DNA from 2 places in the Variovorax sp. UC74_104 genome. Region 2 is predicted to be linked to the other one. Evidence: riboswitches for the same ligand, from Rfam matches in the RefSeq annotation. Region 2 holds a riboswitch; the other holds the start of a gene.
What was found. A riboswitch is a leader RNA that binds a small molecule or an ion and turns the genes downstream of it on or off. The one in region 2 is predicted to bind glycine.
Positions count from the first base shown of each region.

Region 1: it holds a riboswitch for glycine, as region 2 does, so the genes downstream of both, ACHMXA_RS07530 (D-amino acid dehydrogenase) here and gcvT (glycine cleavage system aminomethyltransferase GcvT) in region 2, are expected to answer to the same signal.

Region 1 is NZ_CP171978.1:1,595,938-1,611,348, reverse strand. Features, by position in the region: gene rfbA (glucose-1-phosphate thymidylyltransferase RfbA) at 1-268, opposite strand, end outside; gene rfbD (dTDP-4-dehydrorhamnose reductase) at 292-1,182, opposite strand; gene rfbB (dTDP-glucose 4,6-dehydratase) at 1,179-2,249, opposite strand; glycine riboswitch at 2,376-2,466, shown strand; glycine riboswitch at 2,499-2,606, shown strand; partial or broken gene ACHMXA_RS07530 (D-amino acid dehydrogenase) at 2,698-4,006, shown strand; gene ACHMXA_RS07525 (RtcB family protein) at 4,026-5,432, opposite strand; gene ACHMXA_RS07520 (FIST C-terminal domain-containing protein) at 5,636-6,916, opposite strand; gene ACHMXA_RS07515 (PhaM family polyhydroxyalkanoate granule multifunctional regulatory protein) at 6,962-7,705, opposite strand; gene ACHMXA_RS07510 (PLP-dependent aminotransferase family protein) at 7,795-9,240, opposite strand; gene ACHMXA_RS07505 (LysE family translocator) at 9,363-9,962, shown strand; gene ACHMXA_RS07500 (DMT family transporter) at 10,117-11,085, shown strand; gene ACHMXA_RS07495 (VOC family protein) at 11,085-11,492, shown strand; gene ACHMXA_RS07490 (PLP-dependent aminotransferase family protein) at 11,556-12,758, shown strand; partial or broken gene ACHMXA_RS07485 (LysE family translocator) at 12,853-13,152, shown strand; gene ACHMXA_RS07480 (glutathione S-transferase family protein) at 13,481-14,122, shown strand; gene ACHMXA_RS07475 (PhzF family phenazine biosynthesis protein) at 14,128-15,051, shown strand; gene ACHMXA_RS07470 (VOC family protein) at 15,076-15,411, shown strand, end outside.
Region 2 is NZ_CP171978.1:4,619,679-4,635,089, reverse strand. Features, by position in the region: partial or broken gene gcvP (aminomethyl-transferring glycine dehydrogenase) at 1-1,843, opposite strand, end outside; gene gcvH (glycine cleavage system protein GcvH) at 1,948-2,319, opposite strand; gene gcvT (glycine cleavage system aminomethyltransferase GcvT) at 2,373-3,545, opposite strand; glycine riboswitch at 3,591-3,702, opposite strand; glycine riboswitch at 3,715-3,811, opposite strand; gene ACHMXA_RS21770 (YkvA family protein) at 3,858-4,268, opposite strand; gene ACHMXA_RS21765 (hypothetical protein) at 4,318-4,866, opposite strand; gene ACHMXA_RS21760 (DUF4440 domain-containing protein) at 4,967-5,446, opposite strand; gene ACHMXA_RS21755 (MFS transporter) at 5,531-6,721, opposite strand; gene ACHMXA_RS21750 (helix-turn-helix domain-containing protein) at 6,820-7,602, shown strand; gene ACHMXA_RS21745 (TRAP transporter large permease) at 7,612-8,904, opposite strand; gene ACHMXA_RS21740 (TRAP transporter small permease) at 8,917-9,429, opposite strand; gene ACHMXA_RS21735 (TRAP transporter substrate-binding protein) at 9,530-10,513, opposite strand; gene denD (D-erythronate dehydrogenase) at 10,558-11,577, opposite strand; gene ACHMXA_RS21725 (hypothetical protein) at 11,709-12,188, shown strand; gene ACHMXA_RS21720 (hypothetical protein) at 12,188-12,778, shown strand; gene ACHMXA_RS21715 (electron transfer flavoprotein-ubiquinone oxidoreductase) at 12,842-14,539, opposite strand; gene ACHMXA_RS21710 (SDR family oxidoreductase) at 14,683-15,411, shown strand, end outside.

The sequences.
Region 1 (15,411 bases), 3.0 Mb from region 2:
CCGGACTGGCCTGTACCTCGTACTGCAGGTTGATGCCCCACTGGCTGCCGTCCCCCAGCAGCTGCTGGAAGCGCGGCGTGTCCTGCGGGGTACTGATGATCAGGATGTCGCGCATGCCACCCAGCATGAGCGTGCTGAGCGGGTAGTAGATCATCGGCTTGTCGTACACCGGCAGCAGCTGTTTGCTGATCGCCAGGGTCGCGGGATGCAGGCGCGTGCCCGAACCGCCGGCCAGGATGATGCCCTTGCGTTGCGTCGTCTTGGTCATGCTTTCTCTTCTCGTGGGATTCTTCAAAGGATTTCGCGCAGCATGCGCGCGACGCCTTCCTGCCAAGGCGGCAGGCGCAGTCCAAACGTGGTCTGAAGCTTGCTGGTGTCGAGGCGCGAGTTGTGCGGCCGCTTCGCCGGCGTCGGGAATGCGCTGGTCGGCACGGCCTCGACGGCATCGGGGCCGGCCTTGAGTTCGACGCCTGCCTGCTGCGCCATTTCGAGCACGAAGCGCGCGTAGCCGTACCACGTCGTCTCGCCGCCGGCGATCGCGTGATAGAGGCCGACCTTGGATGGATCCTGCAGCGTCGCGCGGATGGCGTGCGCCGTCACGTCGGCCAGCAGTTCCGCGCCGGTGGGTGCACCGAACTGGTCGTCGATGACGGTCAGCTTGTCGCGCTCCTTGGCCAGCCGCAGCATGGTCTTGGCGAAGTTGCCGCCGCGCGCGGCATACACCCAACTGGTGCGAAAGATCAGGTGCCTGGCGCAGTGCCGGGCCACCAGTTGCTCGCCTTCGAGCTTGGTGCTGCCGTAGACGCTGAGCGGGCCGGTCGCGTCGTCTTCCTTCCACGGCGTGGTGCCGCTGCCGTCGAAGACGTAGTCGGTCGAGTAATGCACCATCAGCGCGCCGATCTTCTGGGCCGCTTCGGCCACGACGCCGGGCGAGGTGGCGTTGAGCTTGCGCGCGAACTCGGGTTCGCTCTCGGCCTTGTCGACGGCGGTATGCGCCGCGGCATTGACGATCACGTCGGGACGCACCTTGAGCACCGTGTCGGCGAGCTCTTCGGGCCGGCTGAAGTCGGCGTGGAAATCGGTGCTGTCGAAGTCGAGCGCGACCAGTTCACCGAGCGGCGCCAGGCTGCGCTGCAGTTCCCAGCCGACCTGTCCGCCCTTGCCCAGCAGCAGCAGCTTCATGCCGCGGCCTTCGCGTCGTACTGCTTCTCGACCCACTCGCGGTACGCGCCGCTTTGCACGTTGCGTACCCATTCGCTGTTCGCGAGGTACCACTCGACCGTCTTGCGGATGCCGGTGTCGAAGGTTTCGGCGGGCTTCCAGCCGAGTTCGCGCTCGAGCTTGCGCGCGTCGATGGCGTAGCGGCGGTCGTGGCCGGGACGGTCGGTGACGTAGGTGATCTGTTCCTTGTACGGCTTGCCGTCGGCGCGGGGGCGCAGTTCGTCGAGCAGGGCGCACACGGTGTTGACGATCTCGATGTTGGGCTTCTCGTTCCAGCCGCCCACGTTGTAGGTCTCGCCGAGCTTGCCGGCTTCGAGCACACGGCGGATGGCGCTGCAGTGGTCCTTCACGTAGAGCCAGTCGCGCACCTGCATGCCGTCGCCGTACACGGGCAGGTTCTTGCCGGCCAGCGCGTTGACGATCATCAGGGGGATCAGCTTCTCGGGGAAGTGGAACGGGCCGTAGTTGTTGGAGCAGTTGGTGGTCAGCACCGGCAGGCCGTAGGTGTGGTGCCAGGCGCGCACGAGGTGGTCGCTGGCGGCCTTGCTGGCCGAATACGGGCTGTTGGGCTCGTACTTGTTCTCCTCGGTGAAGGCCGGGTCGGTCTTGGAGAGCGAGCCGTAGACCTCGTCGGTCGACACGTGCAGGAAGCGGAAGGCCGACTTCTGGTCGGCCGGCAGCACGCTCCAGAAGCCGCGCACCGATTCGAGCAGCCGGAAGGTGCCGAGCACGTTGGTCTGCACGAAGTCTTCGGGGCCGTGGATCGAGCGGTCCACATGCGACTCGGCGGCGAAGTTCACCACGGCACGGGGCCTGTGCTCGGCGAGCAGGCGGTCGATCAGGGCGCTGTCGCCGATGTCGCCCTGCACGAAGATGTGCTTCGGGTTGCCCTTGAGCGACGCGAGGGTCTCGAGGTTGCCGGCGTAGGTCAGCTTGTCGAGGTTCACGACGGGCTCGTCGCTGTTCGCGATCCAGTCGAGTACGAAATTGGCGCCAATGAAGCCAGCGCCGCCGGTAACCAAGATCATGGGGTCCCCTGAGTGTTGGAAGTCATCGCCTTGTGGCCATGAACCTTAACCCGCGATTATCCCATTGGGCCGAAGAGCAAAAACACAAGACGTTACCGCCAGCCTGTCGGTGCGTTTACAATGATTCTCGATACTGCAGGAGAGTGGGCCACCCTAGGTGGCCCTACCGAAGGCGCAAACTCCCATAAACGCTCAGGTAGGCCACCGAAGTCTTGGTACTTCGGCAAGGGGTCAGTACTGCATCAAATCAGAACGCCGTCTGGAGAGTCGCCACCATGCGTGGCGCACCGAAGGAGCAAATTCGTTGCAAGGGCGCAACGGATGAATCTCTCAGGTACCGAGGACAGGGGGAGCGGCAACTTGGACAGCGGTTGTCCGGTTGCTTACTATTAATCAAATAGTTCACACCCACCCGCCGTTCAAGCGCAGCACCTCAAAGGTACTTGAAATGCGCGTGATCGTTCTCGGCGCCGGCCTGCTCGGCGTGACCTCGGCTTACTACCTCCAGCAACTCGGCCACGAAGTGACCGTGATCGACCGGCAGGCCACCCCGGCCGCCGAAACCAGCTTCGCCAACGGCGGGCAGATCTCCGTCAGCCATGCAGAACCCTGGGCCAACCCCAGCGCGCCGCTGAAGGTGCTGCAATGGCTGGGCAAGGAAGACGCCCCCGCTGCTCTTCCGCATGCGCGCCGACATGCGCCAGTGGCTCTGGGGCCTGCAGTTCCTGCGCGAATGCACGCCGGCGCGCACCCGCCACAACATCGAGCAGATCGTTCGTCTGGGCACATACAGCCGCTCGATGTTGCAACAGTTGCGCCGCGACACCGGTCTCAGCTACGACCAGCGCACCCAGGGCATCCTCCACTTCTACACGACGCAGAAGGAGTTCGACGGCGCCCTCGAGCCCGCCGAGCAGATGCGCGCCCTGGGCTGCGAGCGCCAGGTCATCTCGGCCGACGAGGCCGTGAAGATCGAGCCCGCGCTCGCCCATATCCGCCCGAAGCTGGCCGGCGCCACCTACACGGCCGAGGACGAGTCCGGCGACGCCAACCGCTTCGCCCGCGAACTCGTCGGGCTGGCCGCCGCCGCAGGCGTCAAGTTCCTGATGAGCCACACCGTCACCGCGCTGCGCGAAGCCGGCGGCAGCATCGACCACGTCGAGGCCACCGACAGCGAAGGCCGCTTCCAGCGCATCCGCGGCGACGCCTTCGTGCTGGCGATGGGCTCGCTGAGCCCGCTGTACGCAGCGCCGCTGGGCATCCGGCTGCCGATCTACCCTGCGAAGGGCTATTCGGTGACGCTGCCTGTCAAGGACGCCTCGAAGGCGCACCAAGTCTCGCTGACCGACGATGAATTCAAGCTCGTCTTCTCGCGCTACACCTCGGCCTCGGGCGACCGCCTGCGCATCGCCGGCACGGCCGAGCTCAACGGCTACGACCGCGACCTGAACCGCGTGCGCTGCGAAGCCATCGTGCGCCGCGTCGAGGAGCTCTTCCCTGGCGCCGGCGACACCACCCAGGCCCAGTTCTGGACCGGCTTGCGCCCGGCCACGCCGAGCAACGTCCCGCTGATCGGCAAGACCAAGCTGCCGAACCTGTTCCTCAACTCGGGCCACGGCACCCTGGGCTGGACGCACGCCTGCGGCTCGGGCAAGTCGATCGCGCGGATCGTGAGCGGGCTGGAGCCGGAGGTCGATTTCGCGTTCACGGGGATGCCGGCGCCCAAGCCGCGCGTTCCGCAGCCCGCGCTGGGCTGACGAGCCGGCAATTCCTGGATCACGCCTTGAACGTGATCCAGGGCCGGAGCCGCACCGCGCAATGGATCAGCCCGGCGCGCTCCTGCGCGTCGATCACCTCGCCGATGGGCTTGTAGGCCTGCGGCGCCTCCTCGATCCGGCGCTCCTCGCGCAAGGTCACGCATTGCCAGCTGGCCTGGTGGTCGGCGGGCGCGGGCCGCATCGCGCGCACCTGCTGCCGACGCATCCGCCGGCCGGCGCCATGGCTGCATGACCAGAGCCAGTCTTCATGTCCGAGTCCGGAGGCCAGATACGAGTAGTCGCCCATCGAGCCGGGGATCAGCGCCAGGTCGCCCGCATTCGCCGGCGTCGCTCCCTTGCGGTGGATGTTCATACCGTGTTCCCGCAGCACGACGTTGTGCGGCACGTCCACCACCAGCTTCGACGACGTAGCGCCGAGCAGTTCGGCGAAATCCTTCCGCACCAGTTCGGCCAGGACAACCCGGTTTGCCCATGCATAGCGCGCCGCAACTCCCATGGCCTCCAGGTATTCGTCGGCCAGAGGGCCCGCCAGGCCATAGAGGCCGCTTTTCGGATGACGCAGCCCCTTGGGCCATTCGTCGCGGGCGCGGTCCATCCAGCGGCCGCCCACATGGAACCCGATGTCGCGCGAGCCGCTGTGGATCATCACGACCACGTCCCCTGCTTTCAGGCCGGCGCGATAGGCTTCATGGCGGTCCATCACATGGTCCACCACCTGCAGCTCCACGAAATGGTTGCCGCTTCCCGGCGTGCCCAGGCAGGGGTCGCGGAACACCTCGTGGCGGACGCCGGTGTAGGCCTCTGGAGCATGCCGCGCGCTGCCGCCGAATGTCGCCAGGCCGATGCAGGCGTCGAGCTCGGCCTGCAACCGGTCGCGGTCGCAGGAAGACCACAGCCCGCCGTTGCGCACCACCTCCAGGAAGGCCGACGGGCCTACGTCGAACAGCGCCCTGAACGCCGTCGTGTGCACCGGCACGTCGCGGCCGTTGTCGAGCAGGCTGCGCGTGAGCCGGTCGACCAGCCTCGTCTTGTGCGGAGCCACCTGGTCGAGCGTGAGCCCGGTGGTCAGCAGCCGCATGCCGCAGTTGATGTCGGTGCCCACCGCCGCGGGAATGACGAAATCGGGATCGGTCGCGACGACGCTGCCGACGGGCGCGACGGAGCCCGGGTGGAAGTCGGGCGTCGCGCAGGCCTTGCACACGCCCTTCTCGCCGTCGGGCGAGCGCACGCTGGCGAATGCCAGCAATTGGTTCACCGCCTTCTCTTCCAGAGGAAGGCTGGGCGGCAGGAGCACCGTGGCCTGCGAGGCCTCGTGGTGCAGGTGGTAGATGCCGTCGCGGTAGTCGACGGCGATGCCGGCGCGCGAAAAGGCACGCTGGAGTCTCGAGAAACGAAGGTCGCTCATGGCTGCTGTTCCATTGGGGAAACCGTGTCGGCTTCCTGCCTCGTCGCACTTTGCGTGGAGAGGCGAAAGAGATCGCCCGCGCTCGCTGACGATGCGCGGTTGGCTCTTTCTTGCAGCAGCAGAGATTCAAGAAAGCGGGCGGATTCTAGTGACGCATGCTTTCACCGGAAACCCGCCCGTCGCTTTTTTACGTCAGCCCCGAGTCAATCGGGCGCCCTGAAAACCGTCAACACCCCGGTATACCCATACAGATGGTGCCGCGCGATCTCGCCCGCGGCGAAGAAACCTACCAGCGGCACGTCGCCCAGCGCGTGGCGCACGATCTGCAGCTCCGCGCCCGGCGCGCCGAAGTGCGGGCCGCCGCGGCCGGAGCAGCTCACGTACACGGCCCCCGCGATGCGTCGCGCCGGATGCGGCGCGGCTTCGGCCTCGCCTGCCGCCACGGCACGGGCTGTGGCCAGCGTCTGCTCCTCGGGTTCGAGTTCTTCGCGGATTTCCGCGCAGATGCGCATCAGGTCGGCGCGCGCGGCCTGGGCGTTGCGGCGGCAGAAGGTCAGGCGCATGCCGGCTTCCGCGGTGTCGGCGATGGCGATGCCGCGCCGCGTGGGGTCGAGCCCGATGATGTGGCGCACGAGCACGTCGGCGCCCAGGTCGCCGGTGCGGCGGATGCCGTCGCTGCCGGCATCGGCCAGGCCGACGAGGGTGTTGCGCACCGCGTCGATGGCCTCCTGCGGGCGTTCGAGCGACACCTGCAGGTCGGCCAGCAGTACGTCGAGGGCGGGTTCGCCGTCGAGCTTGAGCAGCAGGTTGCCGTCGGCCTCGGTGATCTCGCGTTCGCGCACCGCGCCCGAGCGAAGCGGCTGGCAGCCCTGGGTGACGCGCGACACCAGCCGCACGCCCTCGCCGAAGACCACGCCCGAAAGCCCGCCCGAGAACACGCCGCCCGCCGCGCCGTGCCCGCGGATGTTGCCGTTCCCACCGACGGCGAACTGCAGCGCGCCGCCGCGTCCCGACGAGAGCCCGCCGAACAGGTAGCCCGTGTCGGTGCGCCCCGCCATCTCGCCGATCAGCTCGGCCAGGTCGGGCGTGGCGGGGTCGGCGTGCACCAGCGCCGTATGCGCCTCGAAGCCGCTCATCTCCGAATTGCCCAGCGGCGCGACGCCGGAAAACACACGGTATTGGTCGCTCGGCAGCGCGCAGAGCATCAGGGTCATGCCGGGTTCGTCGAAATACTCGGCGTTGTTGGCCGACACGCCGATGCCGACGGTGCCCGACCAGTCGGTCACCTCGGGCAGTTCGGCGCTCAGGTGGTCGAGGATGTCCTGCGCGTCGTTCGCGTAGTGGTCGGTGATGTAGAGCAGCCCCAGCGTGGGCGCGGAGGCGTAGTCGGGCAGCGCCATCTGCGCCCGCAGCTGGGCGAGCACGAGGCCCGCCGCCATTCGCCATTGCGGATGGGTGGCATGGCCGGAGGGAAACAACTTCATGATGCGTGCCAACCCGTTCTTCAGGAAATGGATGTGTGTATGACGTCAGCGTCGCGCGGAGGTTCGCTTGCGCGCGGCGGTCGACGCCTTCTTCTTCGCGGCCGGTGCCGCAGCCTTCTTCGCGGCAGGGGCGGGCTTGCGGGCCGCCGCCGGCTTGCTGCCGATGACCGAGCCGACCGCGTCGGCCAGCGGCTGGGCCATGGCCGGCACCTTCAGCTGGGCCGCGTCCTGCAGCGCCGTGCTGGCGATCTGCTGGAACTGTTCGGTGAGCGAACCCCACCACTGCATCGGATCGACCACGCCCGCGCCATCGGTCGACCCGGCTTTAGCCTTGGCCGCGGCCGGCTTGCGGCGCGGCCTGCTGGGAGCCGGTGCTTCTTCTTCAGGGGCCTCGTCCTCTTCCTCGATCTCCTCGAGCTCGGGCTCCGGGGCTGCCGCCGCCGCAGGTGCCGGCGCGGGGGCCATCGCGGCCGCCTGCCTGGTGAATGCACTGGCGATGTCTTCCATGCGCACGTTCATGCCGCGCAGCGTCGACAGCGTCATCTTCTGCACCTCCAGCGCCTGGATGGTGGCCTTGAGCGCATGTCCGTTCTGCTCGAGCCAGTACTGGACGGTCTTGAGTTCCTGGATGCGCTTGTCGACCTCCTCCACGCTCAGCGTGGGCGCCACCCAGCTCGCGATGCCCGGGATCGAACCGCTCCCCGACGCCGCGCCGCCGGCGAGGTTCTTCAGGAAGTCGAATCCGGGAACGAACTGGCTGAAGTCGAAGGGCTTGCTGGCGGTGCTCATGCGGGAGGTCTCCTGGGTGCTGGGTATGGGTTTTCTTGTGCTGCCAGCTTACTCCAAGCCTCCGGGCTTTTCGCGCCCTTTCGGGTCCGTCAGACTTCGCTTCGCACCTTGCTGAACACCTTCCAGAAAGCCGCGTCCTGCGAGGTCGCGAAGTTGATCCGCATCATGGTGCTCGGCGGCCGGCGGGCATGAAAAAGCGACCCGGGCGCCAGCAGGTAGCCCTGGTCGAGCATGCGCTGCGTGAGCGCGTCGGTGTCCACGCCGGTATCGACCCAGCCGAAGAGTCCCGCCGGCTCCGAGGCGAAGGTGCAGCCGTGCGCCATGGCCAGCTTCACCGCCCGCCCCCGCGCCCCGTCGAGCCGGATGCGCACGCGCTCGGAGTGCCGGCGCAGCTGCCCCTGGTCGATGCACCACGACAAGGCCCGCTCGAACAGCGTGGGCGAGGTCAGCGTGGCCAGCAGCTTGGTCTCGAGCAGCCGCTCCTTCAGGTCGGGCGGCGCGGCCAGGAAGCCGATGCGCCAGTTGGGCGCCAGGATCTTCGCGAAGCCGCTGACGTAGATGGTGCGCTGCAGCCCGTCGAGCGCGCTCAGCCGCGTGGCGTGCTCGGGCGCGAGGTGGCTGTAGGTGTCGTCCTCGACGATGTGGAAGTCGTATTCGTTGGCCAGCTTGAGCACGCGGTGCGCGCTGCCCGGCGTGAGGCTGTAGCCGGTGGGGTTGTGCAGCACGCTCACGCTGACGAAGAGCTTGGGGCTGTGCAGCTTGCAATATTGCGCCATCACTTCCAGGTCGGGCCCGTCGGCGCGGCGCGGCACCGGCAGGATGCGCATGCCCAGCGCCTCCAGCCGCGCGAACTCCAGCGCCCAGCCCGGCTCCTCGACCATCACCGGATCGCCCGCGCGCAGCAGCGTGCGGCTCACGATGTCCAGCGCATGCGTGGCGCCGACGGTGGTCACGATCTGGTCGGGCGAGGCCGGCACGTTGATGCCCACCAGCTTCTGCGAGAGGCTGCGCCGCAGGCTCATGTCGCCGGCAGGCTCGCCGTACTGCAGAGAGAGCTCCTGCAGCGCGGCTGTATTGGTCATGCGCCGCACGGCCGTCGGCATGAAGGTCGAGGCCATCCAGTCGGGCGGGAACACGCCCATGCCCGGCTGCGGCTTGTCGCTCGGGCGATGGAACATGCTGCGGATCAGCGAGCTGGCGTCGGCCGGCACGCGCGAGGCCATCATCTGCACCGCGATCGCGGCGGGCACGCCCATCACGCCGTTGGAGTCGGCGCCGTTGGCCGAGCGGGCGTCCTGCGCCGGGGCGGAGTCGCGAACGTAGAAGCCGCGCTGCCGCCGGGCCTCGACCAGCCCCTGCGCCAGCAGCTGGTCATAGGCCGCGACCACGGTGTACGGGCTCACGCCCTGCTGCCGCGCGCATTCGCGCACCGAGGGCAGGCGCGCGCCGGGCGGCAGCAGCCGGGTGCGGATGCGCTCGGCCAGGCGGTCGGCGAGCTGCCCCGTCAGCGACTGTGTGGAGGTGCGTGTGAGCATGCGTCGTCCGGGCTGTGCCGGTTTCCCTGGCTTCTGTGTCGAAGGGGTGACCAATACAGATTGGGTGATTGTTCGATCATCTGTACTGGAACTGTAATGGTCTCAAGTTTAGAGTGTGTGTCATGAACTGGCAAGAATTCACCGCGCTGCTGGTGCTGGCCACGGCGATGAGCTTCTCGCCCGGCCCCAACACCACGCTTTCCACCGCCTTGGCGGCCAACGGCGGCCTGCCGCGCGCCATGCGCTTCGTGGTCGCGGTGCCGGTGGGCTGGACGCTGCTGCTGGCGCTGTGCGCCGCGGGCATCGGCGCGCTGGTGGTGGCGGTGCCTTCGCTGCGGCTGGCCATCAAGGCGCTGGGCATCGGCTATTTGCTGTGGCTCGCGTACAAGCTCAGCGGGAGCGCCACGCTCGGCAGGGCCGACGGCAAGAGCCTGTCGGTGGGCTTTGGCCAGGGCGTGATGCTGCAGTTCGTGAACATCAAGGCCTGGCTGCTGGCGCTCACGCTGGTGGCCGGCTGGATCGCCGGGCAGCCCGATGCGCTGCACCGCTTCGCGATCGTGGCGCCGGTGATGCTGGCCTATGCCTTCGTCAGCAACTTCGCCTATGCGCTGGTCGGCGCCATGCTGCGCGACTGGCTGGCCAAGGGCTCGCGGCTGCTGTGGTTCAACCGCGCAATGGGGCTCGTGCTCGTGCTCACCGCCTGGTGGATGGCGGGCGTATGAGATCGGCTCACCCCCAGGCTTCGCGCACTTCGTGTCGCTTCGCCAACCCCCTTGCAGGGGGCAATACCAGCGGCCCGGCCGAGCCGGTTCCGCGGTATTCCCCGACGGCGCACCGCCCGGTTTCAGCGGCACCTTTCTCCGGGAGGTCGCCGACATGAAGAACATCAAGGACGAAACTCTCGGCATGTGGCTGGGCGTGGTGGGTGTGGCGATGTTCGCCATCACGCTGCCGATGACGCGCCTGGCCACCGGCTCGCAGGATGCGCCGCAGCTGTCGCCGTGGTTCGTCACCCTCGGGCGGGCCGCGCTGGCGGGCGTGCTGTCGGCCGTCTTCCTGCTGGTCACGCGCTCGCCGCGCCCGGCTCCACATCAGTGGAAGCCGCTGGGAATAGCGGTGCTGGGCAACGCCATCGGGTTCCCGCTGCTGCTGGCCTACGCGCTGCGCGTGGTCACGGCCAGCCATGCGGCGGTGGTGACCGCCCTGCTGCCGCTGGTCACGGCCGCCGTCGCAGCCTGGGTGCTGCACCAGCGCGCGCGGCTGGGCTTCTGGCTCTGCGCCGTCGCGGGTAGCCTGCTGGTGGTGGTGTTCTCGGTGCTGCGCGCGAGCCAGGGCGGACACGGCTTCGGCTTCGAGTGGGCCGACCTGCTGCTGGTGGGCGCGGTCATCGCCGCCTCCCTGGGCTACATCTACGGCGCGCAGGTCACGCCTTCGCTGGGCGCCGAGCGCGTGATCTGCTGGGTGTGCGTGATGGCGCTGCCCGTCACGCTGCCGGCCACGCTCGCGCTGTGGCCCACGCAGCCGATCGCCACCGCATCCTGGCTGGGCTTCGTCTACGTCGGCATGTTCTCGATGTGGATCGGCTTCTTCGCCTGGTACCGCGGCCTGGCCCTGGGCGGCGCGCTGCGCGTGAGCCAGACGCAGCTGCTGCAGCCCTTCCTGTCGATCCTGGCCTCGATCCCGATCCTGGGCGAGCCGCTGGACGTGGTCACGCTGGCCTTCGCTGTCGCCGTGGTGGCCACGGTGGTCATCGGCAAGCGCCTGTCGCAGCCGCCGGCCGCTTCGGCCGCTTCGGCCACAGCGCCGCTGCCCGCCGGCGCAGTCCGTACGGGAAGGAGCCGCTGATGTTCAGCCACGTCACCGTCGGCTGCTCCGACCTGCCGCGCGCCGCCGCCTTCTACGACGCGCTGCTCGCCCCGCTCGGGCTCGAGCGCCGCCCGGTCACGCCCGACGGCGGCCCCGCGGCGGCCTGCTGGATCGTGCCGGGGCAGGCGCTGCCGCGCTTCTACGCGTACATCCCGCTGGATGGCGAACCCGCCAGCGTCGGCAACGGCAGCATGGTCGCGTTCCGCGCGGCCACGGCCGACGCCGTGAACGCCGCCCACGAGGCGGCCCTGCGCCATGGCGGCCGCGACGACGGCCCGCCCGGCCCACGCCCACGCTACGGCCATGGCTATTACGGCGCCTACCTGCGCGACCCCGACGGCAACAAAATCCATGTCGCATACCGTGGCGACATCGCGGCGGACTGAATCCCGCCTCCGCCTGTACCCTCATTCATCCGAACCTCACCTCACGCCTGAAAGAAGAAAGCCATGAACTGGAAACTCGCCGCCCGCGCCGCCAAGATGAATCCCTCGGTGCTGCGTGAAATCCTCAAGGTCACCGAGCGCCCCGGCATCATCAGCCTCGCCGGCGGCCTTCCCTCGCCCAAGACCTTCCCGATCCAGGCTTTCGCCGACGCCTGCGCCGAAGTGCTGCACAACGACGGCCAGGCCGCGCTGCAGTACGCGGCCAGCGAAGGCTACGCGCCGCTGCGCCAGGCGGTCGCCGACATGCTGCCGTGGGACGTCGACGCTTCGCAGGTGCTCATCACCACCGGCTCGCAGCAAGGCCTCGACCTGGTGGCCAAGGTGCTGATCGATCCGGGCAGCAAGGTGCTGGTGGAGACGCCCACCTACCTCGGCGCACTGCAGGCCTTCGGCCCGATGGAACCGCACCCGGTGGGGGTGGCCAGCGACGACGAGGGCGTGCTCGTCGACGACCTCGTGGCCAAGGCGAAGGACGCGCGCTTCATCTACCTGCTGCCCAACTTCCAGAATCCCACCGGCCGCACCATGACGGAAGAGCGCCGCGCCGCCGTCTCGGCCGCCGCTGCCGCCGCCGGCCTGCCCATCGTGGAAGACAACCCTTACGGCGAACTCTGGTTCGACGAAGCCCCGCCGCTGCCGCTGGCCGCGCGCAACCCCGAGGGCGTGATCTACCTCGGCTCGTTCTCGAAGGTGCTGGCCCCCGGCCTGCGACTGGGCTTCCTGGTGGCGCCCAAGTCCATCTACCCGAAGCTGCTGCAGGCCAAGCAGGCCGTCGACCTGCACACGCCGATCTTCACGCAGCGCATGGTCTCGGCGGTGATGAAGGACGGGTTCCTGGACCGCCATGTGCCCACCATCCGCGCCCTCTACAAGCGTCAGCGCGACGCGATGATGGCCGCGCTCAAGCGCGAGATGGCGGGCCTGGACGTGAAGTTCAACGCGCCCAAGGGCGGCATGTTCCTGTGGGCGCGCCTGCCCGAAGGCGTGGACACCGTGAAGCTGCTGCCCAAGGCGGTGGAGCGCAACGTGGCCTTCGTGCCCGGCGCGCCCTTCTACGCCGGCGAAGGCGATCCGCGCACGCTGCGCCTGTCGTTCGTGACTGCCAGCGTGGAAGAGATCGACACCGCCATCGCCGCGCTGGCGCAGACCCTGCGCGAAGAGCTGGTGCTGCTCGGCGACAAGACGCCGGCCGTGGCGCAGGCTTGAAACCACACATCAGGAGCCACCCGTGATCGGCCTCGCGACGCTCTCGCTCTTCCTGCTCGCGGTCCTGGCGCTGTTCCTGTCGCCGGGCCCGAACATGGCTTTCGTGCTCTCGCACGGCGTGGCCCATGGTCCGCGCGGCGGGTTCGCGGCGGCCATCGGCATCTCGGCGGCCGACCTCGTGCATACGCTGTTCGCCGCCACCGGCGTCACCGCGCTGGTGGCAGCGTGGCCGCCATCGTTCGACGTGCTGCGCTACGCGGGCGCGCTGTACCTGGTGTGGCTCGCGGTGCAGGCGCTGCGAGGCGGCGGCGGCCTTCGCACGGGCGCTCAGGCGCAGCCCGCCGGCTTCGGCCGCATCGTGCGCATGGCGCTGCTGAACAACCTCGTCAATCCGAAGGCGCTGCTGTTCTTCATGGTGTTCCTGCCGCAGTTCGTCGACCCGGCGCGCGGGCAGCGTGCCGCTGCAGCTGATGCAGCTCGGCGTGGTGCTGTCGATGGCGGCGCTGGCTTTCAACACGCTGCTGGGCGCTTGCAGCGGCCAGATCGGACGCTGGCTGCACAAACGCCCCGGCGCGGCGCGCTTCCAGAGCGGCCTGCTCGCGGCCGTGATGCTGGGGCTGGCCGTGCGGGCTGCTGTTCCTCGACCGTCCCTCGCCGCGCTGAAGCAAGCAGGCAGGCAGGGTCGGCAAAGAACCGACAACGGAAGAAAGAAAGAAAAAGACATGCTCAACATCTGGGGCCGCATCAGCTCGATCAACGTCCGCAAGGTGGTGTGGTGCGCGCAGGAGCTCGGGCTCGACTTCCAGCGCACCGAGGCCGGCGGCAAGTTCGGCGTGGTGCAGACGCCCGAATACCTCGCGCTCAATCCGAACGCGATGGTGCCCACCATCGACGACGGCGAGGGCGCCGAGCGCGTGACGCTGTGGGAGTCGAACGTGATCGTGCGCTACCTCTGCGCGAAGCATTCGCACGGCAACCTGTACCCGGCGGAGCTGCCCGCGCGCTTCGACGCCGAGCGCTGGATGGACTGGCAGCAGACCACGCTCAACCGCGCGAGCCGCGACGCCTTCGTCCAGTGGGTGCGCACGCCGCCCTCGGAGCGCCAGCCCGCGCTCATCGAGGCATCGGTGCGCGACAGCGAAGCGCTGTTTGCAATGCTCGACGCGCACCTCGCGCGCCAGCCCTACATGGCCGGCGAGCGCTTCACCATGGCCGACATCCCCATCGGCTGCGAAGCGCACCGCTGGTTCGGCCTGCCCGGCGCCGAATACCGCCGGCCGAGCTGGCCGAACGTGGAGCGCTGGTACTCGGAATTGCTCTCCCGCCCGGGCACGCGCGGCGTGCTCGACTTATCCCTCGAATGAACCCGATGAAATCCCGCCCCTTCAAGCAAGTCGACGTCTTCACCGCCACCGCCTACTACGGCAACCCGCTCGCGGTGGTGATCGACGGCCAGGACCTCGACGACGCCGCGATGCAGCGCTTCGCGCAGTGGACCAACCTGTCGGAAACGACCTTCCTGCTGCCGCCCACCGACCCGGCCGCCGACTACCGCGTGCGCATCTTCACGCCCGGCGGCGAGCTGCCCTTCGCGGGGCACCCGACCATCGGCAGCTGCCACGCATGGCTGGAGGCCGGCGGCAAGCCCAAGGCGGCGGGCATGGTGGTGCAGCAGTGCGGCGCGGGCCTGGTGCCGCTGCGCCGCGACGGCAGCCGCCTGGCCTTCGCCGCGCCGCCGCTCAAGCGCAGCGCGCCCAGCCCGGCGCTGCTGGCCAAGGTGGCGGGCGCGCTGGGCCTGAAGGCGCAGCAGGTGATTGCGGCGCAGGTGCTCGACAACGGCCCCGTCTGGTTCGGCCTGCTCGTGAACGACGCCGACGCGGTGCTGGCGCTGCAGCCCGACCACCGCGCGCTGAAGGAGCTGGGCGTGAAGGCCGGCGTCGCGGGCGTGCCCGCGGCACACGACACCTCGCTGCTCATCGGCCGCTCGAACCGCGAGGCCCGCGCCTTCGGCAACCGGCCCGCAGTGCCGAACGAGGACGGCACCCGCATCGACCTGGAAGTGCGCGCCTTCGCCGAGCCCATCGGCGTGCAGGAAGACCCGGTCACCGGCAGCCTCAACGCAAGCCTCGCAGAATGGCTGATCGCCGACGGCCACATGCCCGAGCGCTACCTCGCGGCGCAGGGCCAGTGCCTGGGCCGCGCGGGCCGCGTCTACATCGAGCGCGACGCTGAAGGAAAGATCTGGGTCGGCGGCGACGCCGTGACCTGCGTGGACGGAAGCGTCACGCTCTGACCCCCTGGAGGAAGGCATCGCACCATGCACGCGCAGCTCGACCATCTCGTGATTGCCGCCGCCTCGCTCGCGCAGGGCGTGTCCTGGTGCGAGAAGACGCTCGGCGTCACCCCGGCGCCGGGCGGCTCGCATCCGCTGATGGGCACGCACAACCGCCTGCTGAACATCTCGGGCGATGCCTTTCCCGCCGCCTACGCGGAGATCATCGCGATCGAGCCGGGCAAGGAGCCCTCGCGCCCCAAGACTCGACGCTGGTTCGACCTGGACGACGCGGTGCTGCAGGCCGACCTCGCAAGGCACGGCCCGAGGCTGATCCATTTCGTCGCCCGCGTGCCCGACGCACAGGCGGCGATCCGCGCG
Region 2 (15,411 bases):
GTTGGTGCCGTGCGCGGAAGAGGGGATCAAGCAGATGTTGCGATGGCCCTGGCCCTTGGCCTCATGGAAGGACTTGATGGCCAGCAGGCCCGCGTACTCGCCCTGCGAGCCCGCATTGGGCTGCAGGCTGATGCCCGCGTAGCCGGTCGCCTCGCACAGCCAGGCGCGCAGCTGGGCGTCGAGCTGGGCGTAGCCCTGCAGCTGGTCGGCCGGCGCGAAGGGGTGGATGTTGGCGAACTCGGGCCAGGTGATGGGGATCATCTCGCTGGTCGCGTTGAGCTTCATGGTGCAGCTGCCCAGCGGGATCATGCTGCGGTCGAGCGCCAGATCCTTGTCCGACAGGCTGCGGATGTAGCGCAGCATCGCCGTCTCGCTCTTGTGGGTGTTGAACACCGGGTGCGTGAGGAATGCGCTGGTGCGGCGCAGGTCTTCGGGGATCAGCGGCACGGTGCTGCCCGAGAGGTCGTCGAAGCGCGGCGCCTGCGTGCCGGCGGGCGCGAACAGGGCCCACAGCGTTTCGACGTCGGCGCGCGTGCTGGTCTCGTCCAGCGAGATGCCCAGGTGCTGCTGCAGGCGCTGGCGCAGGTTGACGCCGGCGGCCAGTGCGCGCTCGATGATCGCCTGCGTGTCTTCGCCGGTGCGGATGGTCAGCGAGTCGAAGGCGGTGGCGTTCACCGGCTCGCGGCCCATCTGCGCGAGGCCCTTGGCCAGCACGGCGGTGAGCGCGGCCACGCGCTGCGCGATGCGGGTGAGGCCGTCGGGCCCGTGGTACACGGCGTACATGCTGGCCACCACGGCCGGCAGCACCTGCGCGGTACAGATGTTGGAAGTGGCTTTCTCGCGGCGGATGTGCTGCTCGCGCGTCTGCAGCGCGAGGCGGTAGGCCGGCTGGCCGTGCGTGTCGACGCTCACGCCCACAAGGCGGCCCGGCAGCGAGCGCTTGAACTCGTCGCGGCAGGCCAGGTAGGCGGCGTGCGGGCCGCCGTTGCAAAGCGGCATGCCGAAGCGCTGCGTGGTGCCGCAGACGATGTCGGCGCCCCATTCGCCCGGAGGCGCGAGCAGCGTCAACGCCAGCAGGTCGGCCGCGACGATGAAGGCCGCGTCGCACTGGTGCGCATGGCCCGCGAGCGGGCGCAGGTCGTGCACGTGGCCGGTGGTGGCGGGGTATTGCGCGAGCACGCCGAAGAAGGCGCCGCTCACCATCAGGTGCGGCAGTGTTTCCGACACGGTGCTCACCTTGACCTCGATGCCCAGCGGCGCGGCGCGCGTCTTGATCACTTCGATGGTCTGCGGGTGGCAGTCGCCCGACACCAGGAACACGTTGCTCTTGCTCTTCACGCTGCGCTTGGCGAGCGTCATGGCCTCGGCGGCGGCCGTGGCTTCGTCGAGCATCGATGCATTGGCGATGGCCATGCCCGTGAGGTCGCACACCATCGTCTGGAAATTGAGCAGGGCTTCCATGCGGCCCTGCGAGATCTCGGCCTGGTAGGGCGTGTAGGCGGTGTACCAGGCGGGATTCTTCGAGGATGTTGCGCAGGATCACGCCCGGCGTGTGGTTGCCGTAATAGCCCTGGCCGATGAAGTTGCGGAACACCTTGTTCTTCGACGCCATCGCCTTCAGCTCGGCCAGCGCGTCGGCTTCGGTCACCGGCGCGGGCAGGCGCATGGGCTTCGAGCGGCGGATGGCCGCGGGCACGATGCCGTCGATGAGCTCCGCGCGCGTTTCCGACCCGATCGCCGGCAGCATGCGCGCCTCGTCCGCCGCATCGATGCCGATGTGGCGGGCAATGAATTCTTCGGCGTTCTCGAGTTCTTGCAGGGGGGGGAGGGCGTGGCTTGACATGGCGATGGGATGGGGCAAGAGAGGAATACGGGAGCGGGAGCCGGATCCGGATGACGAGAAATCCTCGCGTCACCCGTACCCGGTCGCCGGCTTTCAGCAGCGCATCAGGATTCGGCGGCGAACTTGTCGTAGCTGGCCGCGTCCAGCAGCGCGTCGAGCTGCGCCGGATCGCTCAGCTTGACCTTGAAGAACCAGCCGGCGGCCAGCGGGTCGCTGTTGGCCAGCGACGGGTCGGCGCGCAGCGCTTCGTTCACTTCGGTGATCTCGCCCGAGACGGGCATGAACACGTCGGCGGCGGCCTTCACCGATTCGACGACACCGGCGACTTCGCCCTGGGCGAAGGTCTTGCCGACTTCGGGCAGGTCGACGAACACCACGTCGCCCAGCGCGTCCTGCGCGTGCACGGTGATGCCGACGGTGGCCGCGTCGCCTTCGGCCGACACCCATTCGTGGTCCTTGGTGTACTTGATGCTCATGGTGGAAAAACTCCTCGTGGAAAAAATGGATCGGGGGTGCAGAGCCTAGCCGGTCAGCCGCGGTAGTAGCGGGTGGGCACGAAGGGCATGGTCGACACTTCCATCGGCACCGGCTTGCCGCGCACGATGGCCTGCACGCGCGTGCCGGGCTCGGCGAAGGCGGTGGCCACGTAGCCCATGGCGATGCAGCGGTCGGCCGTGGGGCCGAGCAGGCCGCTGGTGACGAGGCCGATGTCCTGGCCTTCGAAGGACTGCAGCACCGTGCCGTCGCGCACCGGAATGCGCTCCAGCGCCACGAGGCCCACGCGCTTGCGCTTCAGCGTGTCGTGGTCGGTGTGGCCGGCCGCGCCTGCGGTGGCTGCGGCGAGCTGCGCGAGGATCTTCGCGGCGCCCGGAAAGCCGCCTTCGCGCGCGCCACCGGTACGGCGCACCTTCTGCATCGCCCAGTTGAGCGAGGCCTCGACGGGCGTGGTGGTGGTGTCGATGTCGTTGCCGTAGAGGCAAAGGCCCGCTTCGAGCCGCAGCGAATTGCGCGCGCCCAGGCCGATGGGCTTGACCTCGGGCTGGGCCAGCAGCAGGCGGGCGAGGCGTTCGGCGTCGGATGCGGCCACCGAGATCTCGAAGCCGTCTTCGCCGGTGTAGCCGCTGCGGGTGACGAAGGCCGGGATGCCGCCGATCTGCACCGAGCCGCCGGTCATGAACACGAAGCGCTCGATGCCGGGCGACAGCCGCGCCAGCGTGGCCGCGGCCTGCGGGCCCTGCAGCGCGAGCAGCGCGTGGTCGGGCAGGGGGCGCACCTCGCAGCGCGAGCCGATCTTCTGCTGGATGTGGGCGATGTCGGCCACCTTGCAGGCGCCGTTGACGATCACGAAGATCGAGCCGTTGCCCTCGTTGAAGAACATCAGGTCGTCGAGGATGCCGCCCTCGTCGTTCAGCAGCAGGCCGTAGCGCTGCTTGCCGGCGGGCAGGTCGATCACGTCGACGGGCATCAGGGTCTCGAAGGCGGCAGCGGCGTCGGGGCCGACCAGGCGCAGCTGGCCCATGTGTGAGATGTCGAACAGGCCGGCTGCGTCGCGCGTGTGCTTGTGTTCGGCCATCAGGCCGGCGGGGTACTGGACCGGCATCGAATAGCCGGCGAAGGGCACCATGCGGGCGCCCAACTCCAGGTGGAGGTCGTACAGCGGCGTCTTGAGAAGTTCGGTAGCGGATGCGGAGGAAGCGGCCACGGGGCACTCCAAAGGGGCAGTCGAAATCCATGACGCAAGCCATGGGCCACCCCTGCTGTCCGCTTTACCTGAGAGATTCGCCCCACGATCGGGGTTTGCTCCTTCGGTGGGCCGCTGCCTCGGTTGGTGGCGGCGGCCTCTCTCCAGCAAGGAAACGCCGGTTTTCACCGGCGCCTCGTCAGTCCTTTTGCCTGAGCGTTCGGGGGAAATAGCCCCCTGCGCCTTCGGCGGCCCCGGCTTGCGGGGCTCTCTCCTGACCCGGGCGAGTGTAGTTGATCGGGCAGCCCGGCCGGCGGATTTGTCCTGCCGCCCTCAACGTGCCCACAGGTACCACGCCCCCGCGACCGCGGCGATCCACACGGCCACGACCAGTGCGGCGCCCCAGCGGCTGGTCGGCCTGGAGCCCGAGCTTTGCATCCAGGCATCGGCCCGCTCGCGGCATTCGGCGAGCACCGGCGCCGGAATCAGCCGGATCGTGAGCCAGATCAGCCCCGGCAGCAGCAGCACGTCGTCGACGTAGCCGAGCACTGGAACGAAGTCGGGAATCAGGTCGATCGGGCTGAGCGCATAGGCCACCACGAACATGCCGAGCGCCTTGGCGTACCACGGCGTGGCGGCGTGCCGGCAGGCGAACCAGAGCGTGACGCCATCGCGCTTGAGGCGCCTGGCCCAGCCGCGAAGGCGTGCGGACAACGAGGTGGAGACGGGAGGCGGGGAATTCACCCGGCGATGGTGTCACAGGCTGGGGCGACGGCCGCCCCCATCGAGGTCCTCAGTGAATCACTTCGGCCGGCGGCAGCAGCCGGTCGATGCGCTCTCGCAGCGACTCGGCGCGCTCCACGCCGGCGGTCTTCTCGATCTCGGTGAGCATCAGCGCGGCGATGGTCAGCATGGCCTCGCGGTCGCGCGCCTCGCGCAGGGCGTCGCGCATCTGCAGCGCGAACTTCGGGTCGCGGCGCACGAACATGCGCTCGCAGATGTCGAAGAGGAACATGCGCGTTGTCGCCAGCGAACGCTTGCCGTCGAAGGTGTCGGCGGAGGTGGCGACCTGGATCGGCTCGGCGGCGGGAATGGGCGAGGGCGCGGGCTGCGCGGGGGGCTCGGCTTCCGCCGCCGCGGCCTTCGTGCCCTGCAGGTAGCCCTTGTCGATCAGCGCCTGGATCGTCCGCTCGGCTTCGTCGCGGTTGGGGAAGAGGGGACTGAAGTCGGTCAGGGAGCGCCGGCCGTCGGCCATCAGCAGCAGGGCGCGTTCGCGCTGGGTGAGCGTGCGCTGTCCGCCCTGGAGTTCGTTGCGCGCCTTGTCGGTCTTGGTGGGAAACATGGCAGCCACAGCTTTGGGGAAACGAAGGCTGCAGCATCGTTGCAAGTAGTGACATCTCCATGAACCGTTCGCCTTACAGGGGCAATTGCGTGGCGGCCCTTCAGCCGGCGCTTTCCTTGCGTATGAGCCAGCGGTTGCCAACGCGCTGCAGCTCCAGCGTCTTGCGGCCTTTCTCGCGGAATTTGTCGGCGCTGTAGGTCTGCTCGAAGGTGGCGCTGGCCGATTGCCCCTGGACACTGATGACGAGGCTTTCGATGCCCACGTTGATGACGGCCTTGTCCTCGATGCGCGCGCGGCGGTCGGCCTCCCAGGCCTTGCGGTCCTGGCCGCGCGGCGGGGCGAAGTCGGGTGCGTAGGCCGCCAGGTAGCGCGCCACGTCCCGAGCGGACCAGGCTGCTGCCCAGGCGCGCACGGCGGCTTCGACTTCGCGGATGCCGGCGGCGGGATCTGCCGGCGCGGGCGCCACCGGTGCGGGGGCTGCCTGTGTGGCCGGCGCCGCGGGCGGGGCGCCGAAGGCGGCCGGTGCCAGCAATGCGCCGCCCATGGCGCCTCCCATCAGGCAACTCCGGAATCGATTCATGGCGCAGTCCCCTCCTTGTCGGTTCTCGCCCGATTCTGGCAGCGAACATGCGTGAAGCCGACTGGCCCCCCGGGGAACCCGTGTTCAGGCGGCAGCCCCCTCGGCTTCGGCCGGCAAGGCCTGCGGCGTCCGGTTGCGCAGGCGCAGCGCCATCACCGCCGCGGCGCACAGCACGCAGAGCACCGCCGTCAGCGTCACGCCGAGGCCGCGCGCGTCCGACAGCATGCCGAAGAGCGGCGACACCAGCCCGCCCACCGACAGCGCCAGCCCCAGCGCGATGCCGCTGGCGGTGGCCGGGTTGCGCGGAAGGTAGTCCTGCGCGAGCGTCACCTGTGCCGCGAAGGGCAGGAACATGCACAGGCCGAAGAGCCCGGTGCAGGCCAGCGCCCAGCCGGCGCTCGGCGCGAGCACGATGCCCGCGAGCGAGGGCAGCGCGAAGAGGTAGCCCGCGCGGATCGTGCCCATGCGCCCGATGCGATCGCCCAGCCACCCACCGAGCAGCGTGCCGACCGCGCCCGCCGCCGTGAACGCGGTAAGCGCCGCCGCGCCCTGGAAGGCCGAGCCGTGCAGGTCGCGCGTGATGCGCAGCGACAGCATCGACATCACCGTGACGTACGGAATCGACCAGCCCACGATGGTTGCCACCAGCAGCCCGAAGGCGTGCCAGTCGTTGTGCGGCTTCATCAGGTGGTCGCCGGCCTTGCGTGCCGCCGCGGCCGCGCTGCCCGAGGCCGCACCGCGCCGCGCGCTCACGACGAACCACACCACGCCCATCGCCAGCGCCGGCGCGCCCAGCAGGTAGCTGCGCGACAGGCTGCCGCCGCCCACGGCCGTGGCCGCCAGCACCGGCGCGAACGAGGCGCCGATGGTGCCGCCCACCGAGAACACGCTCATCGCTTTCTGCGAGCCGCCGCCAGCCGCGCGCGCAGCCACCGTGGCCGGCGGGTGGTAGGCCGCGATGCCCAGGCCGCACAGCGCCATCGCGATCCAGGTCAGCAGGTAGCTCTGGCTCAGCCCCGCCAGCACCACGCCCAGCGCGGCCACCAGGAAGCCCGTGGGCACCAGCCAGCTGCGCGGATGCCGGTCGGCGTACAGGCCGAACAGCGGCTGCACCACGCTCGACAGACCCGTGGCCGCCAGCATCAGGCCGCTGACTGCCGTGTAGCTATAGCCGCGCTCCAGCACCATGAAGGGCAGCAGGGCGGGCACGAGGCCCTGGTAGAGGTCGTTGACGGCATGGGTGCCGGTGAGCAGCCCGAGTCGGCGCTTGTTCATGACGGATGCTTCTTTCGTTTGCTGTAGGAGTGGAAAAAAGCATCGTAGGAAGCCGTGAGAAGATGTTCCTGCTACGAATTGGCAAGCATCGTCGAGAAATGGACAAAGCGATCAACCTCCGCCCGGAGCAGGGCGAATCGACCCCGCGCGCCGTCGCGGTGCTCGCGACCGACCCTGCCGGCGACGCCTTCATTCCGCCGCACACGCACCGGCGCGGGCAGCTCATCCACGCGATCTCGGGCGTGATGCTGGTGAGCGCGGCGGCCGGAAGCTGGGTGGTGCCGACCGGTCGCGGCGTGTGGGTGCCCGGCGGCATGGAGCACGAGATCCGCATGGCCGGCGAGGTGCGCATGCGCACCGTGTTCGTCGAGCCCGGCACACGTGCCGACCTGGGCAGCGAGTGCCGCGTGATCCACGTCGGCGCGCTGCTGCGGGAGCTGATCGTCACGGCCGTGTCGCTGCCGCTGGACTACGCGCCGGGCGGCCGCGACGAGCGCGTGATGGAGCTGATCCTCGACGAGATCGAGGCCGCACCCGCGCTTTCGCTGCACGTGCCGATGCCACGCCACGCCCGGCTGGCCGCGCTGTGCGAGGAACTGGTGCGCGATCCTTCGCTGCCCGCCGCGCTGGACGACTGGGCGCAGCGCCTGCACATGAACACCCGCACGCTCGCGCGCCTGTTCCAGCGCGAGACGGGCATGAACTTCGGTGCGTGGTGCCGGCAGGCGAGGCTGCTGCTGAGCCTGCCCCGGCTGGCAGCGGGCGCGTCGATCCTGGAGGTGGCGCTGGCCCACGGCTACGAGAGCCCGAGCGCCTTCACCGCGATGTTCCGGCGCACCTTGGGCGTGCCGCCGAGCCAGTACCTGCACCGGCCCGGATGAACGGCTTCGCTACTTGAACCCTAGCGTGTGCGGCAGCCAGGTGCTCAGCGCCGGCACGAAAGTCAAAATCAGCAGTACCGCGCCGTGTGCCCACAGGAAGGGCACCAGCTCCTTCACCAGCGCCGTCATCGGCACCTTCGACACGTTGCATGTCACGAAGAGCAGCCCGCCCACCGGCGGCGTGATCATGCCGAGCGTGAGGTTGAAGATCACGATCATCGCGAAGTGCACCGGGTCCACGCCCAGCTTCACCGCCACCGGCGCGAGGATCGGCGCCAGCACCATCACGCCCGGCAGCGGCTCGATGAAGATGCCGAAGAGCAGCAGGAAGATGTTGACGATGATCAGGAACATCCACGGCGAGAGGTTCATGCCGATCAGCCACTCGGCCATCTGCTGCGGAATGCCCTCGATGGTCAGGACCCACGCGAACGACGCCGACAGGCCGATGATGATCAGCACCGAGGCCGAGAGCAGGGCGGAGCGCGAAAGAATGTCCGGCAGCGCCTTCCATTCGAGCGTGCGGTAGACGAACTTGCCGCACACCAGCGCGTAGAACACCGCCACCACCGAGGCTTCTGTGGGCGTGAACCAGCCCGCGCGCATGCCGCCCAGGATGACCACCGGCAGCAGGATCGCGGGAATCGCCTTCCACGTCGTCACCAGGATCTCGCGCAGCGGCGGCGTCTGCCCATCGCCCTTGTAGTTGCGCTTCTTCGAGACGTGGTAGTTCACCAGGCACATCGCCACCGCGATCAGGATGCCCGGGAGGATGCCCGCCGCGAACAGCGTGCCGACCGAGACCGTCTCGTCCTGCAGCGCGTAGATGATCATGATGATCGAGGGCGGGATGATCGGCCCCACGATCGCGGTCGAGGCGGTGAGCGCCGCCGCGTACGAGCGGTCGTAGCCGGCCTTGTCCATCATCCTGATGAGCATCGACCCCGGCCCCGCCGCGTCGGCCAGCGCCGAGCCCGAGATGCCCGAGAAGAAGGTCAGCGACACCACGTTGGTGTAGCCGAGCCCGCCGCGCCGGTGGCCCACGAATTGGCCCGCGAAGCGCAGCAGCACCTCGGTGAGCGAGCCGCCGCTCATTAGCTCGGCCGCCAGGATGAAGAAGGGCACCGCCATCAGCGGAAAGCTGTCGATGCCGGTGAAGGTTTCCTTCAGCAGCACCATCAGCGGATAGTTTTCCGCGAGGATCAGCGTGGTGACGGTGGACAAGCCCAGCGCGAAGGCCACGGGCACGCCGATGGCCAGGAAAATGCAGGCGGAGACGATCAGAACGATGCTGGCATCCATGGTCGTTCCTCCTTACAGCGACGCCGAGGCGTTGGCGTCGAAGTGCGCGTCGGACGCGAACTCGCGGTTCAGCACGTAGCCGCGCACCACCAGCAGCCAGTGCACGACGAGCAGCACGCCGCCGAACAGCATCGCGCTGTAGATGTAGGCGAACGGAATCTGCGTGACGGCCGTGAGCTGGAACATCGTGCGCTGCATGTAGAGCCAGCCGTACCACACCATGAAGCCGAAGAAGGCGAAGAGCAGCCCGGCCACCACGATGCGCAGCGCCACCGCGGCGGAGCGGGGCAGCGCGTCCTGAAGGTTCTCGACCGCGATGTGCCCGCCGTAGCGCAGCACCGGGCCGGCGCCCAGGAAAGTGAGCCAGATCATCATGTGGCGCGACACCTCCTCGGCCCATTCGAGCGATTGGCTGGTGGTGTAGCGCAGCACGACGTTGGTGAAGATGATGACCGACATGGCGGCCAGCAGAAGAATCAGCGCCCAGCGGTTGGCGGCGAGAAAGTAGCGCTCGAAGGCTTGCACTTTGAGTTGTTCTCTGTTGTTTCGGGAGAGAAGAAAAAACGAAGCGCCCGGCGCACTGTGGCGGACCGGGCGCGTTGCCGGAAGACCGGCGGAGCGGGCGTTACTTGACGTCCGTGATCTTCTTGATGTTGTCCGCGCCGAATTCCTTGGCGTAGCTCACGTACGCCGGCTTCAGCGCCTCGCGGAAGGCGGCGCCGTCGACCGTGCGCGTGACCTTCATGCCGTCTTTCTCGAGCTGGGCGATGCCGTTGTTCTCGTCGTCGTTCACCTTCTTGCGCTGGGCAATGGCGGCCTTCTTCGCGGCTTCGGTGAACACCTTCTTGTCGGCGTCCGAGAGCTTGTTCCACACCTTCGGCGACAGCAGCAGGAGCGCCGGCGAGTACACGTGGCCCGTGAGCGAGAGGTGCTTCTGCACCTGCGAGAACTTCGAGGCCAGGATCACCGGAATGGGGTTCTCCTGCCCGTCGACCGTGCCCTGCTGCAGCGCGCCGAAGAGCTCGGGGAAGGCCATCGGCGTGGGCAGGATGCCGAAGGTGCGGTAGCCGTCCATGTGCACCTTGTTTTCCATGGTGCGCATCTTCAGGCCGGCCGCGTCGGTGGGCTTGACGATGTCGCGCTTGCTGTTCGTCATGTGGCGAAAGCCGTTCTCCGTCCAGGCCAGCGCGATGATGCCCTTGCTCGGGAACTTGGTCAGGATGTCCTGGCCGATCGGGCCGTCCATCACCTTGCGCGCATGGTCGTAGTCGCGAAAGAGGAACGGAATGTCAACAATCTTCACCTCGGGTACGAAGTTGCCCACCGGGCCGGTCGAGGTGTTGACCAGGTCCTGCGTGCCCAGCTGGATGGCCTCGATCTGCTCGCGCTCGCCGCCCAGCGCCGAGTTGGCGAAGTGCTGGCACTTGTAGCGGCCTTGCGTGCCCTTCTCGATCTCTTCGCAGAACACCGTGGAGCCCACGCCGTAGTGCGACTCCTTGGAAGTCGCGTAGCCGATCTTGAGAACGGTGGGGGCCTGGGCGAAGGCGGAAGCGGCGAGGGTGCCCAGGGCGAGCGAAAGGCAGGCGGCGGCGATGTGGCCGAGTTTCATGATGTCTCCGGGGTTGGGGTCAGGTGCGCGTCAGGCGCACCGGACTATGCAACACCGGGGAGCTTCACCGCGTCGGGATTTTCACGGACGTACTCGCGGATGACCGCCTCGAAACTGTCGTCGGCGGTCAGGCCCAGCGCCTTCGCCCGTGCGGTTTCGATGTGGCCGGGCCAGGTCTTCACGATCCGCATGATCGTCGGGTCGGGCGTGCGGTCGAGCAGGGCGGTGGCGGCCTTGCCGGCCACGCGCTCCAGCGCCGCGGCCATCTCGCCCACCGTGGTCGGCAGCGAGGGCAGGTTCAGCGCGGTGCGCGGGCCCCATTGCGCGTCGGTCGCCTCGGCGGCGCGGATGATGCCTTCGACAGTGCGCGCCGGTGACGCAACGGCCACAGGCGTCTCGTCGGGCACCGGGCAGGCCGCGCGCAGCCCCGCCAGCGGCTCGCGGATCATTCCGCTGAAGAAGCCCGAGGCCGCGCCGTTGGGCTTGCCCGGCCGCACGCTCACCGTCATGAGCCGCACGCTGCGCCCGCGCACGAAACCCTTGCGCGTGAAGTCGGCCACCAGCTGTTCACCTATGAATTTCTGGATGCCGTAGCTGGTCTGCGGCGTGGGCAGCGTGTGGTCTTCGATCACCTTCGGCAGCGGCTGCTCGGGCGAATCGCCGAACACCGCGAGCGAGCTGGCGAAGACCAGCACCGGCTTCGTGCCGAGAGCGCGAACCCGTTCGAGCAGCGCATGCGTGGCGGCGAAGTTGCTGCGCATGCCGAGGTCGAAGTCGGCCTCGCATTCGCCGCTCACTGCTGCGGCCAGGTGGAAGATGGCGTCGGCCTCGCGCCAGGGCGTGGCATCGGCCTGCGCCGAGAGCTGGTCGTTGAGGTCGCCGGTGATGGCCTCGATGCGGCCGTCGGCTGCCAGGTCCGCCGGCGGAGCGGCGCGGTCGACCAGCGTGATGCGCTCGATGGGGCGGGCTGCGGCGCCGGCCAGTGAAAGGCTGCCTTGCGCGAGCAGCGTGCGTGCGAGGCGCGCGCCGAGAAAGCCGGCGCCGCCGGTGATGACGATCTGCATGAAGTCTCTCTCCTGTTTCCTGGTGAGCCTGGAGAATAAGCAAATCGCAAGCGAACCGCCGCCAAGAGCCCACAAGTTGCCCCGGATAGCTTCCGGCCCGATTCGAGCCGCCCATGCCGCCTATGCCGCTTATGCCGCCCATGACCACGACACTTCCTCCCGACTTCCTCGCCACGCTGCGGCAGCCCGTGCTGCGCGAGGCCGATCTCGAAACCAAGTCCTCGTTCTTCTCGCGCAAGGAGGTGATGGATTTCTACGTCTCGGTGATGAAAAGCCCAGAGAAGAACGACGTGCTGCAACTCGCCGCTGCCGAGTTGCCCGTTCTGCATCCTCATCGGGCCGCGCTGCTGGCCCTGTTCTGCGGCGCACTCGTGGAGGAGGGCGCCGATCCGCATCTGCTCTTCGGCGCGGCGCTGGAGATCATGTCCGGCCTGCTCGTCTCTCTGAGCCCTTCTGCGCGACGCAGCCGCAGGAGGACGACGATGACGCGGATCCCGACGATCTCGCCGAATGGCAGGCGGCCAATGCCGCGCTCGGTGCGCTGTCGGCGCAGGAACGTTTCGAGGTCGAGGCACGGCAGGCCGCAGCCGGCCTGCTGGTGCTTCCGCTGATGACCATGCTCATGCGCGACGTGCGCAACCATCGCGCCCTGCTGGCCGACGGCGAACTGGTGGCGCGCGTCGATGCGTTGGCTGTCAACGATTCGCTGCCGATCGACGGTCTGCACTTCCTGCAGGGTGCCGCCGAACTGGCCTACGAGGACGAACTGGTGGTGGTGCTCCCGGCCTCCGGCACCGGCATGGTGGTGAAGGCCCACGCCATCAACAACAACTTCCACGCGTTCTCGCTTCTGCAGAAGCTGATGCGCAAGCACGCCAAGGCCCTCGGCATCCAGCCGCCCGCGCGCGAGTCGGGCGCGAACGCAAGCCGCGACACCGACTGCGCCGAGTACCTGTGGCTGCAGGCCCACGCCTTCAGGAACGGCGAGCTGGTCGATCCCATGGCGTGGTCATGGGGCGAAGGTTCGCTGCGCGAGAACGCGCGCAGGCAGGGCCGGCTGGTGCTCGTGGCGCTGGACACGCAGGACAAGCCCAGCCGCAGCTGGAACGGGTTCGACCGCGTGCTCCATTCGGAGCAGAAGTCGCGTGTGTCGCTCGTGCGGATGCTCACGCCCGAGGAGGTTGCCTCGTACCTTGCCTGAGGCGGCAGGCAAAGAAAAAGCCCTCCGAAGAGGGCCTCGAGCGGGAAGAAGCGGCCGGGGGCCTTACATCCCCACGTAGTTCGGCCCGCCACCGCCTTCGGGCGTGACCCACACGATGTTCTGCGTCGGGTCCTTGATGTCGCAGGTCTTGCAGTGCACGCAGTTCTGCGCGTTGATCTGCAGGCGCTGCTTGCCGTCCTCGGTGCCGACGAACTCGTACACGCCAGCGGGGCAGTAGCGGCTCTCGGGGCCCGCGAACTTGGCGAGGTTGACGTTCACGGGCACTGTCGCGTCCTTGAGCGTCAGGTGGGCCGGCTGCTGCTCTTCATGGTTGGTGTTGCTGATGAACACGCTGGAGAGGCGGTCGAAGGTGAGCTTGCCGTCGGGCTTGGGGTAGACGATGGGCTTGCACTCGGCAGCGGGCTTCAGGTACAGGTGGTCGGCCTTGTTGCGGCGCAGCGTCCAAGGAATATGGCCCTTGAGCAGCCATTGCTCGACGCCGTTCATGAAGGTGGCGATACCCAGGCCCTTCTTGAACCAGGCCTTGAAGTTGCGGGCCTTGTTCAGTTCGGTGTGCAGCCAGCTCTTCTCGAAGGCGGCCGGGTATGCGGCGAGTTCGTCGTGCTGGCGGCCGGCCATGACCGCGTCGAAGGCGGCTTCGGCGCACAGCATGCCGGTCTTGATGGCGGCATGGCTGCCCTTGATGCGGCTCACGTTGAGGTAGCCGGCCTCGCAGCCGACCAGCGCGCCGCCCGGGAACACGGTCTTGGGCAGCGACATCAGGCCGCCGGCCGTGATGGCGCGCGCGCCGTAGCCGATGCGCTTGGCGGGCTTGATGCCCTTGGACTCGTCGCCCTCCAGGTACCAGCGGATGTTGGGGTGCAGCTTCCAGCGCTGCATTTCCTCGAAGGGGCTCAGGTAGGGGTTGCTGTAGTCCAGGCCCGTGATGAAGCCCATGGTGACCTTGTTGTCCTCCATGTGATAGAGGAAGGCGCCGCCGTAGGTGTCGCTCTTCATCGGCCAGCCGGCGGTGTGCAGCACAAAGCCGGGCTGGTGGCGCTTGGGATCGATCTCCCACACTTCCTTCACGCCGAGGCCGTAGGTCTGCGGGTCCTTGCCGGCGTCGAGCTTGTACTTGGCGATGAGCTGGCGGCCGAGGTGGCCGCGTGCGCCTTCGGCGAACACGGTGTACTTGCCCAGCAGCTCCATGCCGAGCTGGAAGTTCTCGGTGGGCTCGCCGTCCTTGCCGACGCCCATATTGCCGGTGGCCACGCCACGCACGGAGCCGTCTTCGTTGTAGAGAACCTCGGCGGCGGGGAAGCCCGGGAAGATCTCCACGCCCAGGTTCTCCGCCTGCTGGGCCAGCCACTTGGTGAAGGCGCCGAGGCTGATGATGTAGTTGCCGTGGTTCTGGAAGCAGGCCGGCAGGAAGAGGTTGGGGGTGCGCAGGCCCGACTTCTCGCCCAGGAACACCATCGCGTCGTCGGTGACCGGCTGGTTCAGCGGCGCGCCGAGTTCTTTCCAGTCGGGCAGCAGTTCGTTGAGCGCGCGCGGGTCCATGATGGCGCCCGAGAGGATGTGCGCGCCGGGCTCCGAGCCCTTCTCGAGCACCACGACCGAAATCTCCTTTTCCTGCTGCGCGGCCAGTTGCTTGAGCCGGATCGCGGTCGACAGGCCGGCGGGGCCGCCGCCGACCACGACCACGTCGTATTCCATGGCTTCGCGAGGGCCGAACTGGGCGAGGATTTCGTCGTGCGTCATGTGGGTTGGATCGATAATGATTTTTCGGGGCGCGGTGGCAGCCCAGGACTGCGGGGCATTTTATGCGGCGTCCAGGCATGCTCCCTGTCGCCCGCGAGCGGGGCTTCCCCGCGTCACCTGCGCGACTCCACAGGATCCAGTTCATGGCTTACAGCATCGATCTCTCCGGCCGCGTGGCCTTCGTCACCGGCGCCTCCAGCGGGCTCGGCGCCCAGTTCGCCAAAACGCTGGCGCGCGCCGGCGCCGCCGTGGTGCTCGCGAGCCGCCGCGTCGAGAAGCTCAAGGAACTGCGCGCGCGCATCGAAGGCGAGGGCCACGACGCCCACGTGGTCGAGCTCGACGTGACCGACATCGGCAGCATCAAGGCGGCCGTGGCGCGCGCCGAGACCGAGGTGGGCCCCATCGACATCCTCGTCAACAACTCGGGCGTGAGCACCACCCAGCGCCTGCAGGACGTCACGCCCGACGACTACGACTACATCTTCGACACCAACGTGAAGGGCTCCTTCTTCGTGGCGCAGGAAGTCGGCAAGCGCATGCTGGCGCGCGCCCGCGGCACGGCGCCGGGCACCTACATCGGCGGGCGCATCATCAACATCGCATCGGCCGCGGCGCTGAAGGTCATGCCGCAGATTGGCACCTACTGCATGAGCAAGGCGGCAGTGGTGCAGATGACCAAGGCCATGGCGCTCGAATGGGGCCGCTTCGGCATCAACGTGAACGCGCTGTGCCCGGGCTACATCACCACCGAGCTCAACGAGGAGCACTGGAACACCGAAGGCGGCGCCAAGCTGGTCAACATGCTGCCGCGCAAGCGCGTAGGCAAGCCCGAGGACCTGGACGGCCTGATCGTGCTGCTGGCCAGCGGCCAG